DNA from 4 places in the Paenibacillus sp. AR247 genome. Region 1 is predicted to be linked to each of the others. Evidence: predicted binding sites of a transcription regulator. Region 1 holds the regulator's gene; each other region holds the start of a gene.
What was found. The regulator Rex, encoded in region 1, represses fermentation and respiration genes when NADH is low (regulators of the CRP and FNR family bind a similar motif). The targets are predictions, from matches to a motif close to TTGTGAAATATTTCACAA.
Positions count from the first base shown of each region.

Region 2: qoxA (cytochrome aa3 quinol oxidase subunit II) is a predicted target of Rex. The motif match lies at 2,188-2,205, and genes of this name have one in related genera.
Region 3: nirB (nitrite reductase large subunit NirB) is a predicted target of Rex. The motif match lies at 1,379-1,396, and genes of this name have one in related genera.
Region 4: CPT76_RS30455 (cytochrome ubiquinol oxidase subunit I) is a predicted target of Rex. The motif match lies at 1,068-1,085, and genes of this name have one in related genera.

Region 1 is NZ_PCZT01000006.1:9,505-12,659, reverse strand. Features, by position in the region: gene CPT76_RS04930 (cell wall elongation regulator TseB-like domain-containing protein) at 226-744, opposite strand; gene CPT76_RS04925 (amidohydrolase family protein) at 786-1,250, opposite strand; gene CPT76_RS04920 (redox-sensing transcriptional repressor Rex) at 1,147-1,842, opposite strand; gene dinG (ATP-dependent DNA helicase DinG) at 1,958-3,155, opposite strand, start outside.
Region 2 is NZ_PCZT01000018.1:143,145-146,299, forward strand. Features, by position in the region: partial or broken gene qoxB (cytochrome aa3 quinol oxidase subunit I) at 1-1,075, opposite strand, end outside; gene qoxA (cytochrome aa3 quinol oxidase subunit II) at 1,103-2,008, opposite strand; gene CPT76_RS26410 (HAD family hydrolase) at 2,478-3,155, shown strand, end outside.
Region 3 is NZ_PCZT01000009.1:717,176-720,330, forward strand. Features, by position in the region: gene nirB (nitrite reductase large subunit NirB) at 1-1,357, opposite strand, end outside; gene CPT76_RS11370 (VOC family protein) at 1,596-2,081, opposite strand; gene CPT76_RS11375 (DUF1572 family protein) at 2,487-2,990, opposite strand.
Region 4 is NZ_PCZT01000023.1:303,421-306,575, forward strand. Features, by position in the region: gene CPT76_RS30445 (hypothetical protein) at 1-184, shown strand, start outside; gene CPT76_RS30450 (hypothetical protein) at 465-947, shown strand; gene CPT76_RS30455 (cytochrome ubiquinol oxidase subunit I) at 1,233-2,645, shown strand; gene cydB (cytochrome d ubiquinol oxidase subunit II) at 2,629-3,155, shown strand, end outside.

The sequences.
Region 1 (3,155 bases):
CTGAAGCGGGCTCCTGAATTTTACTGAAAAACGCTATCCTCTAATTATAGTACAATCCGGGCTGTTCGTCATATATATCTCTTCAATACAAATAAGAGTATATCACATTGTATATACTAAATCGAAGGTAAAGTGTGAATATATTTTAAATATTATCCTTTGTAAGCCAAAGAACCCCATTTGAGGATGGGGTTCTTTCTGCATGATATGGCCGTTTAAACAAAATCATCGATTGGGCAGCGTGAACGGGCTGCCGATTTCCGCTCCGTCGCTGAACCGGTAAAATTGATAGTAATAGTGATCTTTCACTTTGTAGAACAGCTGCCATACGTATTCTCCGTTATAGACACCCGGTACGAGGCGCATATCTTTAATGCCGGGAATGGAGCTTTTGATTTTGGCCTTCATCTTCTCTTTGGACATACCGCTGCTCAAAAGCTCTTGATGCACGGTATTCTGGCCTTCCTTGGGTTTTCCCTGATCGGTGAACTGCACCCAGACCATGACCTCCTGGCCCGTCTTGTTCGTTCCTTCCACGACCCAGTAGATGCTGTTCTGGTCCCACACAGACTTTTGGGCATCGGCGACCGACACGATTCCGGCTTCCTGCTTCGCTTTGGCAATAGCGGTGTCCTTTTCGCTCCATTGATCCTGCAGCACGTAAATAAAATAACGGTAAGCGCCGAAAATGATCAGCAGCAGGGCGACAATGCCGAGAAAGATCCATTTTTTCTTGTTCTTCAACCTGAACTTCCTTTCTGAAAGGTGAGCTAATCATCCCGGTCTTATCGGGAGAGAAGACCTTCAAAAGCCGCTTGGGCTTCCCTCCGGATGCGTTCCTCGTCCAGGGTGAGACAGCTGCCGTGCTTCACGACCTGCTTTCCGTCCACCCAGACGTGCTCAACGTCCTTCGCGCTGGCCGAATAAATGACGTGTGAAATGAAGTCCGTACGCGGCAGAAAATGAGCCTGGTCCGTATTCACCGCGATAAAATCCGCCTTCATTCCAGCCTCAAGTGCACCGACTCCCTCCAGGAACAAGGATTGGGCTCCGTAGATCGTGCCCATACGCAGCGCTTCCGCCGCGGGAACCGCCGTCGGATCTCCCGAGACGCCTTTATGTATCAAAGCAGCAAGGCGCATTTCTTCAAACATGTCCAAATTGTTGTTGCTCGCCGCACTGTCGGTTCCCAGGGAAACCGTAATGCCTGCCTGCATCATGTCGGTAACGCGGGCCACACCGCTCGCCAGCTTCAGGTTGCTGCCAGGGTTGTGTGATACCGTCACGTGATGCTTCGCCAAGAATCGTCGGCGCAAAATTCAGAATCGCTTCGATCCCGGCCGCAATCAGCTGATCGGCGACGTTTTGCGCTTCGAAATCCGGGACGGTAATAATCCCGATCCGGATATTTTTGCTTTGTATCGTTTCTTTCAGCTCATCCATGGCCTGTACCGTCAAGGTGTTGATGCGCGTGCCGATTTTGGACGGATTGGCGTCAAACACGGCCACGATCTTCATATTTTCCTTCAGGTAAAAGTTATAGTTGGACAAAGCTTGACCAAGATTCCCCGCTCCGACCAGCACCGCGTTGATCTGCTGGTCCAAATTCAGAATTTGACGGATCTTCTCGATGAGATAGGACACGTCATACCCTATCCCCTTACGGCCAAAATCCCCGAAATACGCCAAATCCTTGCGGATCTGCGCCGGGTTGAGATCCAGCTTCTGCCCGAGCTCCTGGGAGGAGACCGTGGCCACCTCCCGCTTGTTCAGCTCATTTAGATATCTAAGATAAATAGGCAATCTGCGGACAACCGCCTCGGATATTTTCTCCGATTTCATGCATGTTCCCCCTATTGAACGGCTTGAATATTTATTTGGTTATATAGATTGAACTAAAGTTTTCATTGAACTTCCTGTTCAAACCGCTTTAGTTCATTCTATCTAATGGACTCATTTAAGACACACCGTCCTGATGAAGCCATTCAGAGATGCGCGGAACCATCTGGTCTGTCTGCATATGCTCCATTTTCGGTCCAGGCAGCGAGTACAGGAAGTACTTCCCGTAATACGATTCGATGACGCGCGTGTCGTATACGATGACGATGCCCCGGTCATGGGCGGTGCGGACCAGCCGCCCGAAGCCCTGCTTGAAGCGGATGACGGCCTGCGGGACCGACAGCTTCATGAACGGGTTCTTCTTCTGGCGCTGCAGCAGCTCGCTCTTCGCTTCCACCAGCGGATGGTTCGGCGGCTGGAACGGAAGCCGGACGATGGCCAGGCACGTCAGTGCTTCACCCGGGATGTCCACGCCTTCCCAGAAGCTGCTCGTTCCAAGCAGCACCGAAGCGCTGCTGTCCGTAAACCGCCGGATCAGCTTCGTGCGGCTGCCGCTGTCTACGCCCTGTCCAAGCACGGCGATGTCGCTCTGTGCAAGGGCTTCTTTCAGCGGCTCGTATACCTGGCGCAGCATGCGGTACGAGGTGAACAGTACCAGCATCCGGCCGTGGGTCGCGATCGCAGCGTCCGCGAGTGAGCGGGCCAGCGTTTCGACAAACAGGGCGTCCCCGACGCTTCCCTTCACGCTTGGAAAATCCCGCGGAATGACGAGCAGCGCCTGGTCCCTATACCGGAACGGGGACGGAAGCTGGACCGTCACAAGGCGTCCGCTGTCCTGGTCCTCCTGCAGTCCAAGGTTGTCGATCATATACTGGAACGATTTATCTACGGATAAGGTGGCGGACGTCAGGATGACGCTCTTTTTCTTATCAAAAAACAGCTCCTTGAGCTGCTTGCTGACGTCAACCGGAACAGCGTACAGCTGGAGCGATTTGCTGCGGAAATGGCCGCTCGCCTCCATCCAGTACACGACGGTTTCGTCGTTCAGCGTCATAAAGAACCGGAGATTCTCCCGCTCGGAGCTGAGGTCCTTGAGCAGCCCGCCGATATCGGTGATCAGGCTGTCGGAACCGTAATCATCCTGCTCCTCCTTGTATTCGGACAGCATCTTTTCGCCTTTGCGGACGATTTCCCCTACCGTGACAAAAATCTGGTTTTCGAGCGCCGCCAGCGTCTCCCACTCTTTCGGCTTTTTCCCCGGCTGAAGGCGCAGCGTATACTGGCCGCCGTCGCCGGGAGCAGCGTCGCTCCGTTCC
Region 2 (3,155 bases), on a different contig from region 1:
TGAATATTTTGACGCCGGTCGGTACGGCAATCGCCATCGTCGTGATGGAGAAGAAGCCGTTGACCATAACGCCCGCGCCCATCGTATAGAAGTGGTGAGCCCATACGATAAAGGACAGGAGCGAGATGACCACCATACTGGCGACCATCGATTTATAACCGTACAAATTCTTTTTCGAGAACGTGGAAATAATATCACTGAATATACCGAAGGCCGGCAAAATAACGATATATACTTCAGGGTGTCCCCATACCCAGAACAGGTTGGCCCAGAGCATATCCATACCGCCGTTCGCCATCGTAAAGAACTGGCTGCCGAAGATGCGGTCGAACATCATCAGGGCAAGGGCAACGGTCAGAACCGGGAATGCGAACAGAATGATAACGTTCGTAATCAGGACGGACCAGGTAAACATCGGCATACGCATCAGTTTCATGCCTGGCGCACGCATTTTCAGAATCGTTACGATAAAGTTGACACCGGTCATCAGCGTACCGATACCGGAAATCTGAAGGGCCAGAGAGTAGAAGTTGTTACCTACGGTCGGGCTGAACTCCAGGCTCGCCAACGGGAAGTATGCGGTCCAGCCGGCATCCGGCGATCCCCCGATGACGAAGGAAATGTTGAACAGCATCGCTCCGAAGAAGAACATCCAGAAGCTGACGGCGTTCAGTCTAGGGAAAGCTACGTCGCGCGCCCCGATTTGCAGCGGAACGACAACGTTCATAAGTCCGATAACGAACGGCATCGCCATGAACAGGATCATGATAACGCCGTGCGTTGTAAAGATTTCGTTATAGTGCTGCGCATCCAGAAACTTCATTTCCGGAGCCGCGAGCTGTGTACGCATCAGCAGGGCGTCGATGCCGCCGCGGAACAGCATGATGAGAGCGGCCAGGATGTACATGACCCCGATCCGCTTATGGTCAACCGTTGTGAGCCATTCGCGCCACAGATAACCCCACTTTTTAAAATAGGTCAGGCCGATCAGAATGGCGAGGGAAACGACGACGATACTGACCATGGCAGCATAGATCATCGGCTCACCGGTTACAAAAAATTCGTCCCATTTCATGCAGATAGGTCTCCTTTCCAGTTGATGTTAGTTTCCATGTTCCATGGACCCCATATCTTCCATATTGCTCATATCCGAATGATCCATCGTTTCCGAGCCGGAATCTTTGTCACTGCTGCCGCTGCCGTGATGTCCTTCGGACATATCCATTTCAGGCGGCGGGTTGAACCCGAGGTGCGTGGAAGAGAAGGATTCCCGTCCAACGTAGGAGGTTTTCAGCAGCGCGTTAAATTTGTCCTCAGTCAATTGAGGCGCGGTTTTCTTCACATCGTCGACCCATTTGCTGAAGTCTCCGGCGCTCATGGACTGTACCTCAAACTCCATCTGCGCATAGCCTTTACCGGAGAAGTTGGAGTTACGTCCCATGAAGGAACCCGGTGTGTCGGCCAGCAGGTGAAGCGTGTTGACCATGTCGCTCATGGCGTACTTCTGTCCGCCAAGCTGCGGTACCCAGAAGCTCGTAATCGGTCCGTAAGAATACAGGCGGAACTCGATCGGCCGGTTTGTAGGAATATTCACATAGTTCACCGTTTCAACGCCTTCTTCAGGATAACTGAAGTGCCATTTCCAGTTGGACGATGCGGCATAGATAACCAGCGGCTTCTGATCCTCGTAACCGGCAGGAACACTTTCCACCGCACTGGTCGTTTTGACCGTGACAACCGATAGAATGGCCACAATGATAACCGGAATCGCAATCCAGGTGAACTCGAGCCATTTGTTACCTTCTATATGAGGCGGGATATAATCGTCACTGGTTTTGCTTGCCCGGTATTTGGTCAGCATGATGATGTACAAGATGTAAACAACAATCAGGACGAAAGCCATCATCAGGATGGAGAAAATAATCGTGCTGGATTGCGTTTTTGCCTGCGGACCTTTCGGATCTAGCACGATGAGTGACGACGAGTCGCATCCGCTAAGCAGCAACATGATGGATACAAATAAACCAGAAAATAACCATCTTTTTTTCTTCACAGTGAGCTCCTTTCTAGCGTTACATGTAGCTGAATTGGTCTAAAAATAATGAACCTTATAGCCATAGCTTAGTAATCCGGGGGAACGAAAACAAATGCAACAAAAGTAATAAATGTAAATCATTTACAGTTATTCTGTGAACATCTTCACATGATTTTTAAAAAAACCTCAAATTGTGCGAAAAATCACTGTAATCGCTGAAAATCGGGGATTTTCATTTTTGTTCAAAATTGCACAAGGCTTTGTCAATGTTGCCAGTTTCGTCACAATTGAAAGGGCTTATCATAAGCCGTTAACCGGATTTCTTCCTGCTGAAACGGCGGCTGAGGCGTCCCAAAAGCCCGCTGTATGGTACAATATGAGGGCTAATGCGGGCAGCAGCCGGCATGTGATCGCGGACAGGCAGATGGGGGAGAAAAAGAAAATGGGTGAACAAAGAGCGGTGTTTTTTGACGTGGACGATACGCTGTATGACCATCTGGAACCGCTGCGGCAGGCGCTCGATCGCTTGATATCGCCGCCGGACGGCTTTCCTTATGAACAAGTATACCACCGGTTCCGGCATTACAGCGACTTGCTGTCGGCCCGGCATGGACATGTGAATGATCCGGCGAATGCGGGGGATCTGGAGGACATGCGCGAGCAGCGGATTCAGCTGGCCCTTGCGGAGTTCGGCATCGACGTGGACCGGGAGCAGGCGGCTGCGATTCAGGCGGCCTATTTGGAGGGGCAGTTCGACATTCGCCTGTTTCCGGGGGCGCAGGAGCTGATCCGGGAGCTCCAGGAGCGCGGCGATGTGGTCGGCGTGATCACCAATGGCCCGAAGGAACATCAAATGAACAAAGTCCGTGCGCTCGGGCTGGACAAGCTTGTGGGCTTGGAACGGGTATTCGTGTCCGGAGCAGTGGGCATCGACAAGCCGGATCCCCGGCTGTTCCGGCATGTCAATGAGGTGACGGCAACGGAGCCTGGGGCAAGCTGGTACATCGGCGACTCCTGGAACAACGACGTCATCGGCGCGTTGGAGGCGGGGTGGACATCTGTCTGGTTTAACCATCGGAAGGTCGAGCCGTTTGCGACCGGACATCAGCCCCATCATATT
Region 3 (3,155 bases), on a different contig from region 1:
TGCCACATGAGCCTCCGGCTTTGGTCACAGCTTTCACTTCGTCGAACGTGGTCAGTCCGTTCTCGAGAATGGCGCCGACGATGCGTCCCTTGGTTACGCCGTTGCATCCGCAAATCGTTTCGTCCGCGCTGATTGAGGCGACATCGAGTCCGCTGTCTCCCCCGGCTTTATGGAGCACGGAGGCGCTCGTATATTCCTGAATGTCGCTGCCTTTCTTCAGTAGGCTGAACAGTCGGGTTCCGTCGGAAACGTCCCCGTACAGCACAACGCCGACGATGCGATTCTCGCGAACCAGGATCTTTTTATAGGATCCGGCGACCTCGTCCTGCACGACGATGGCTTTCGTGTCCTCATCCGCATGGATTTCTCCGCCGGAAAACAGATCGCATCCCGCTACCTTTAGCTGCGTGGACAACACGCTGCCCGCGTAACCTTCCGTTGGCCGGCCCGTAAGGTGGTCCGCAAGCACGATGCCCTGTTCATACAATGGCGCCACCAGACCATAGGCTATGCCGCGGTGTTCAGCGCACTCGCCTACGGCATAAATCGACGGGTCCGTCGTCTGCATCAGGTCGTTGACTTGAATGGCCCGGCCAACCGCCAGCCCCGCGTCCCGCGCCAGCGCTGCATTGGGACGAATGCCAACGGCCATGACGACAAGATCGCATTCGACGTTCGTTCCGTCTTCGAACCGAAGCCCTTGTACTCTCCCGTCACCGTAGATTTCCGTTGTTTTCTTTTCCATCAGAAACTTCATGCCCTGGGCTTCCAGGTCCTGCTGAAGCAGCTTTGCCGCTGCCGCGTCGAGCTGCATTTCCATCAGATGGGGCAGCAAATGAACGACATGGACCTCCATCCCCTGGTTCATCAATCCGCGAGCTGCTTCCAAGCCGAGCAATCCGCCGCCGATCACGACCGCCTTTTTGTATTGTTTAGCCGTTTCCAGCATCATTTTCGTGTCTTCAATGGTGCGGAAACCGACGACGCCTTCCAGGTCATGTCCTGGTACAGGTAAAATAAACGCGCTGGATCCGGTCGCGATAATGAGCTCGTCGTAGGGGATGACGGTTCCCCGGTCGGTTCGAACTTCTTTCAAAGCTCGGTTAATCTCTATAGCCCGTTCCTGGGACAGCAAATGTATGTTATTGGACTGATACCAGTCCCAATCGTTAATCGTGATTTCTTCAAACGTTGTTTTCCCTTGCAGCACAGGGGACAGCATAATTCGGTTATAGTTGGGATACGGCTCATCCCCGATCATCGTTATCTCGTAGCGGTCGCGGTCCCGGCGAAGAATTTCCTCGATACACCGCGCCCCCGCCATCCCGTTGCCTATCATCACCAATCGTCTGCTCATAAACACGCCTCCCGTGCAACCTTGTGAAATTCATTACATTTATATCGTAACGGATATGGGAGGCTTTGCCTGTGAAGTAAATCACAGTGGCTTGGTTAAAACATAAAATTGGCGAAGGACAGGAATTTTACGGCGTTATTGTGATGACCTCCAACCATAAGAAGCAAAAGTGCAAAAGGCCACCCTGATGGATGGCCTTTCTTCGAACCTTCGTTTTTTACGCGGGTAAGAATATCCGCTAATTTTCGTAAGCTTGCTGCAGCGCCTTTATGTCGATTTTCTTTTTCGTCTGGAGTATGGCTTGCATGACTCGCCCTGCTCTTGCCGGATCGGGGTCACTGATCATCTCCGTTAAATGGCTGGGGATGATTTGCCAGGATACGCCGAATTGATCTTTTAACCAACCGCAAACCTGCGCCTTTTCGTCCCCTCCCTCGGAGAGCCTATCCCAATAATAGTCCAGATCCTCCTGATCATCGCAATGAACGATAAAAGATATGGCCTCATTGAACTTAAAATGCGGACCCCCATTCAGCGCGACGAATGACTGCCCTTCCAATTGAAATTCTACGGTCATCACCGTTCCCTCTACACCCCTGCTTTCCGGACCATAGCGGACAATTCTGCCGATTTGGGAATCATGGAAAATGGACGTATAAAAATTCGCCGCCTCTTCTGCTTGAGAATCGAACCACAGGTTTGGGGTAATCTTGTGCAATTTCATTCGCGTCATACCTCCCGGCTATATTCATTTCTATGATGATTGTAGCCTATCAGGGGAACCGGCGTTTCTTTTCGATTGCTTTGTTTCTAGTTTTCAGGCAGCTAATCATGAGGTATACGCCATCCCCCTTGCACCCAGCTGCTGATCGATCGAACAACAGCGATGATGAATGAGATGAATAACAACCCGGAAGCTATATACCAAAGAACAGCTTGATAACGGTCAGGTTCAGGAGGCTCACCCACAGGGCCTGTCTCGGGGATCATTGGATGCAGGCACAGATTCCCTGCCCGTAACGAGCAGACTGCCAAGATCAACGATGAGATCGCAAGCAGCACCCATTTCATTTTTTCCATACCCTTTCCCCTTTCCGAAAAATATACAGAACTACAGTTTCTGATCTCTTCAGTCCCAAGTTAACTCGCCTTTTCTCATTTTGGCAATATAAATGATCTGTCCCGTATGGTAGTGCACTTCTCTGAACATCGCCATCATCAGATTTAGTGCTGTCGTTTCGTTGTTCACTTGGCTGTATGTAAGCGGCGGCAGTAGGAGGAAAGGCTGGGACATCAATTGCTCTGGCTCGGATTGAAGCTGTTCAAGATACTGAAGAATGATATCAAACGCGTCTTTTGTATGCTGGTATGCTTCTTTTTTCGTCATCATCAGTCCACGTTCGAATTCCTTATCCCTGTCCCGCATGTCCGGAATGTTATACAGAATCGTCTCGACCCGTGAGTGTGCGGCCCCCCGAATATGCGCCACCAAATTAGCAATACTGTTGCTTTCCGGAGTCGGATGCCAGGTAATATCTTCTTCAGACACTTGTTCAATGGCTTTAAGCGTCCCTCTTTGTTCCGATTTCAGCTTGACCTTCATGCTTTGGATAAATTCGAGTGCTAGTTCCATGTTCACACCTCCTCGTTTATTAGCCCGAACTTTATGGATCCCCTACTGGCCCCTATTCGATCCATTGTCTTGGCCCCACCTTGTGAAACTTAGACGGCAATTCAAAAAATCTCTCGTTTCAGCGGAGGCTTATCACCGATATTCATAATCTTATATCCCGCCCAA
Region 4 (3,155 bases), on a different contig from region 1:
ATACCTGAAGGTTTCCTCGGTCTCGAGCAGTCCCGGAAAGGCGCATATCTCGTTTTTTCCTTTCATTCTGCCGCTCGTACTGTTTGATCTGCTGGTGATTGTGCTGGCGGACGGCCGTCACCATCATGTTCCGCATCCACACTATCCACACGGTCCGTATCCCGGCCCATACCGTCGTCTATAATCGGACTTGTTTCTGCGGCTAACAACCGTTTACACGAGGCGGATTTCGACAAAATGGCTGGTAAATGTTATCCTTTTGTCGTAATTTCATACAAAAAATGAAGCCGCACGCATGCCGCATTAAAGCGCTCTACATCCGGCAGCTGCGGGTTTCCCGCTTTGGAAGGCCCCCGAAAGGGGGCTTTTTTATATTTCCGGCACTTGGCACTATTTCTCACTTTGATTCTGTCCCTCAGAAGTAGTACATTATTAATTGAAATCATAAGGAGGTTTCCGAATTAATGTTCTATGAAGACAATGAGAATTTGAGCATCATGACCTACACCTTGAATAGCGGCATTAAAGGAACTGTACCTTTATCCAATAAGCAGATTCAGGAATGGATCGAGTGCTATCGCACAGATGCGAAATTCATCACAGCGATCGGTAAGGAGTTTTTCGGCCTGAATCCGGAGCTGGTCGCCGATTTTAAAGTGCATAATCGGTTCTCCAATTACGCTGAACTGATCAAGCCCGTAGTACCTTCTTCGGAGCCCGACAACACGGATCAGCTCTCGAAGGCGTACGAAGAAAATCGGGTGTACTTCAAAGTCGATTGCAAATGCGGTACGACTTACACGACCTTTTCCCAATACTACACGACCAAATGGTATTGTTCCAAGTGCAAGGAAATCGTATTTTTGGACAAGAAGAAGGGCAGAGTGCCGACCGATAAGGGCGATGCCTGGTACATGACCAATAAATACTATGTGGCACGGGACTAGCATGATTTCACGAACGAGCCTGAAGCAGGCAACATATATAGAGGAACTGAAGAATTGGACGGCTGCGCCGAAAGGTGCGGGCGTCTTTTTTGTGCTTGAAGGGCCTCATTTTTTAATATTTTGTGACTAATTTCACAAAATTAACGATTTGGGCTTGGTATTGTGACATAAATCACAATATTCGGATTCAAAGTCTGCCATGATACAGGAAGAAACGATGAAGCCAAGTTATCGGAACCTGTTAGGCGGGTTTTAAGAATAACGACAGGAAAGAGGGAAGAGACGATGGATGTAGTTATGCTGTCACGTATCCAGTTTGCCGCGACGACGATTTTTCACTTTTTCTTCGTGCCGCTATCCATTGGACTGGTGTTCACGATCGCGATCATGGAAACGATGTATGTCGTCAAAGGCAAAGAAGAGTACAAACGAATGGCTAAATTTTGGGGGAAGCTGTTCCTGATCAACTTCGCTGTCGGCGTGGTGACGGGGATCTTGCAGGAGTTCCAGTTCGGCATGAACTGGTCGGCTTACTCCCGCTTTGTGGGTGACGTCTTCGGGGCGCCGCTGGCGATCGAAGCGCTGCTTGCGTTTTTCCTCGAATCGACGTTTATCGGCCTGTGGATTTTCGGATGGGAGCGCCTGTCCAAAAAGGTCCACATGATCTGCATCTGGCTGGTCACGTTCGGCACGGTGATGTCGGCGTTCTGGATTTTGGCGGCCAACTCCTTTATGCAGCGTCCGGTCGGTTTTACGATCCATAACGGCCGCGCGGAGATGAATGACTTTCTAGCTTTGATTACGAACGGCCAGCTGCTGCTGGAGTTCCCGCACACGATTCTGGCGGCTTTTATGACCGGGGCCTTTCTGGTCACCGGGGTCAGCGCCTACAAGCTGCTGAAGAAGCAGGATACCGCCTTTTTCAAAAAATCTTTTGCCATCGCGGTGATCATCGGGCTTGTGTCCTCGATCGGCGTGGCACTGGTGGGCCACCAGCAGGCGCAATATTTGGTGAAGACCCAGCCGATGAAAATGGCTGCGACCGAAGCGCTCTGGGAAACGAGCAGCGATCCCGCGCCGTGGACGGTCACCGCATTTATCGATACGAAAAATCAGACCAATACCGGGGAATTCCAAATTCCCTACCTGCTCAGCTTCTTGTCTTACAGCAAGTTTTCCGGCGAAGTGACGGGGATGAAGGAGCTGCAGTCCCAATATGAACAGCAGTACGGCCCAGGGGATTACATTCCTCCCGTGCGCACGACCTTCTGGAGCTTCCGCATCATGGTGGCCAGCGGCTCGCTGCTCATTGTGCTCAGCTTGTATGGCGCCTATCTTGCGGCACGCAAAAAGCTCGACAACCGAAACACCTGGTTTATGCGCCTGATGCTGTTTGCCATTTCGCTGCCGTTTATCGCCAATACGTCGGGCTGGATCATGACGGAGATTGGACGCCAGCCTTGGACCGTATTCGGGCTGATGACGACAGCCGACGGGGTGTCGCCGAGCGTCACGGCCGGCCAGGTATTGTTCTCCATCATTGCTTTTACGGCCATTTACGCCATTCTGGCGGTGGTCATGGTGTATCTGTTCGTCCGCGTCATCAAGAAAGGACCGTACGCCGACAACGCTGCTCATTCGAATGAGTCGGCCGATCCATTTGATAAGGAGGGAGTTCCGCATGCTGTCTCTCAATGAGCTGTGGTTTGTCCTTGTAGCTGTGCTGTTTATCGGGTTTTTCTTTCTGGAGGGTTTTGACTTCGGGGTCGGGATGTCCACGGGCATTCTGGCCAAAAACGATACGGAGCGCCGGGTGCTGATCAATTCGATCGGCCCCTTCTGGGATGCCAACGAGGTGTGGCTGCTGACGGCCGGCGGCGCGATGTTCGCCGCATTCCCGAACTGGTACGCGACGCTGTTCAGCGGTTTTTACACACCGCTGGTGCTCCTGCTGCTCGCCCTGATCGGGCGCGGGGTGGCTTTTGAATTCCGCGGCAAGGTGCAGACCACTGCTTGGAAAAAAACGTGGGATGTCGTCATCTTCATCGGCAGTCTGCTGCCGCCGCTGCTGCTCGGCGTCGTCTTCGCCGACCTGATCCGGGGGCTGCCGATCGATCAGGCGATGGAAATGAAAGCCGGATTTTTCGGCGACATCGTCAACCTGTATTCCGTGGTCGGCGGGCTCACCATGGTAGTGCTCTGCCTCGT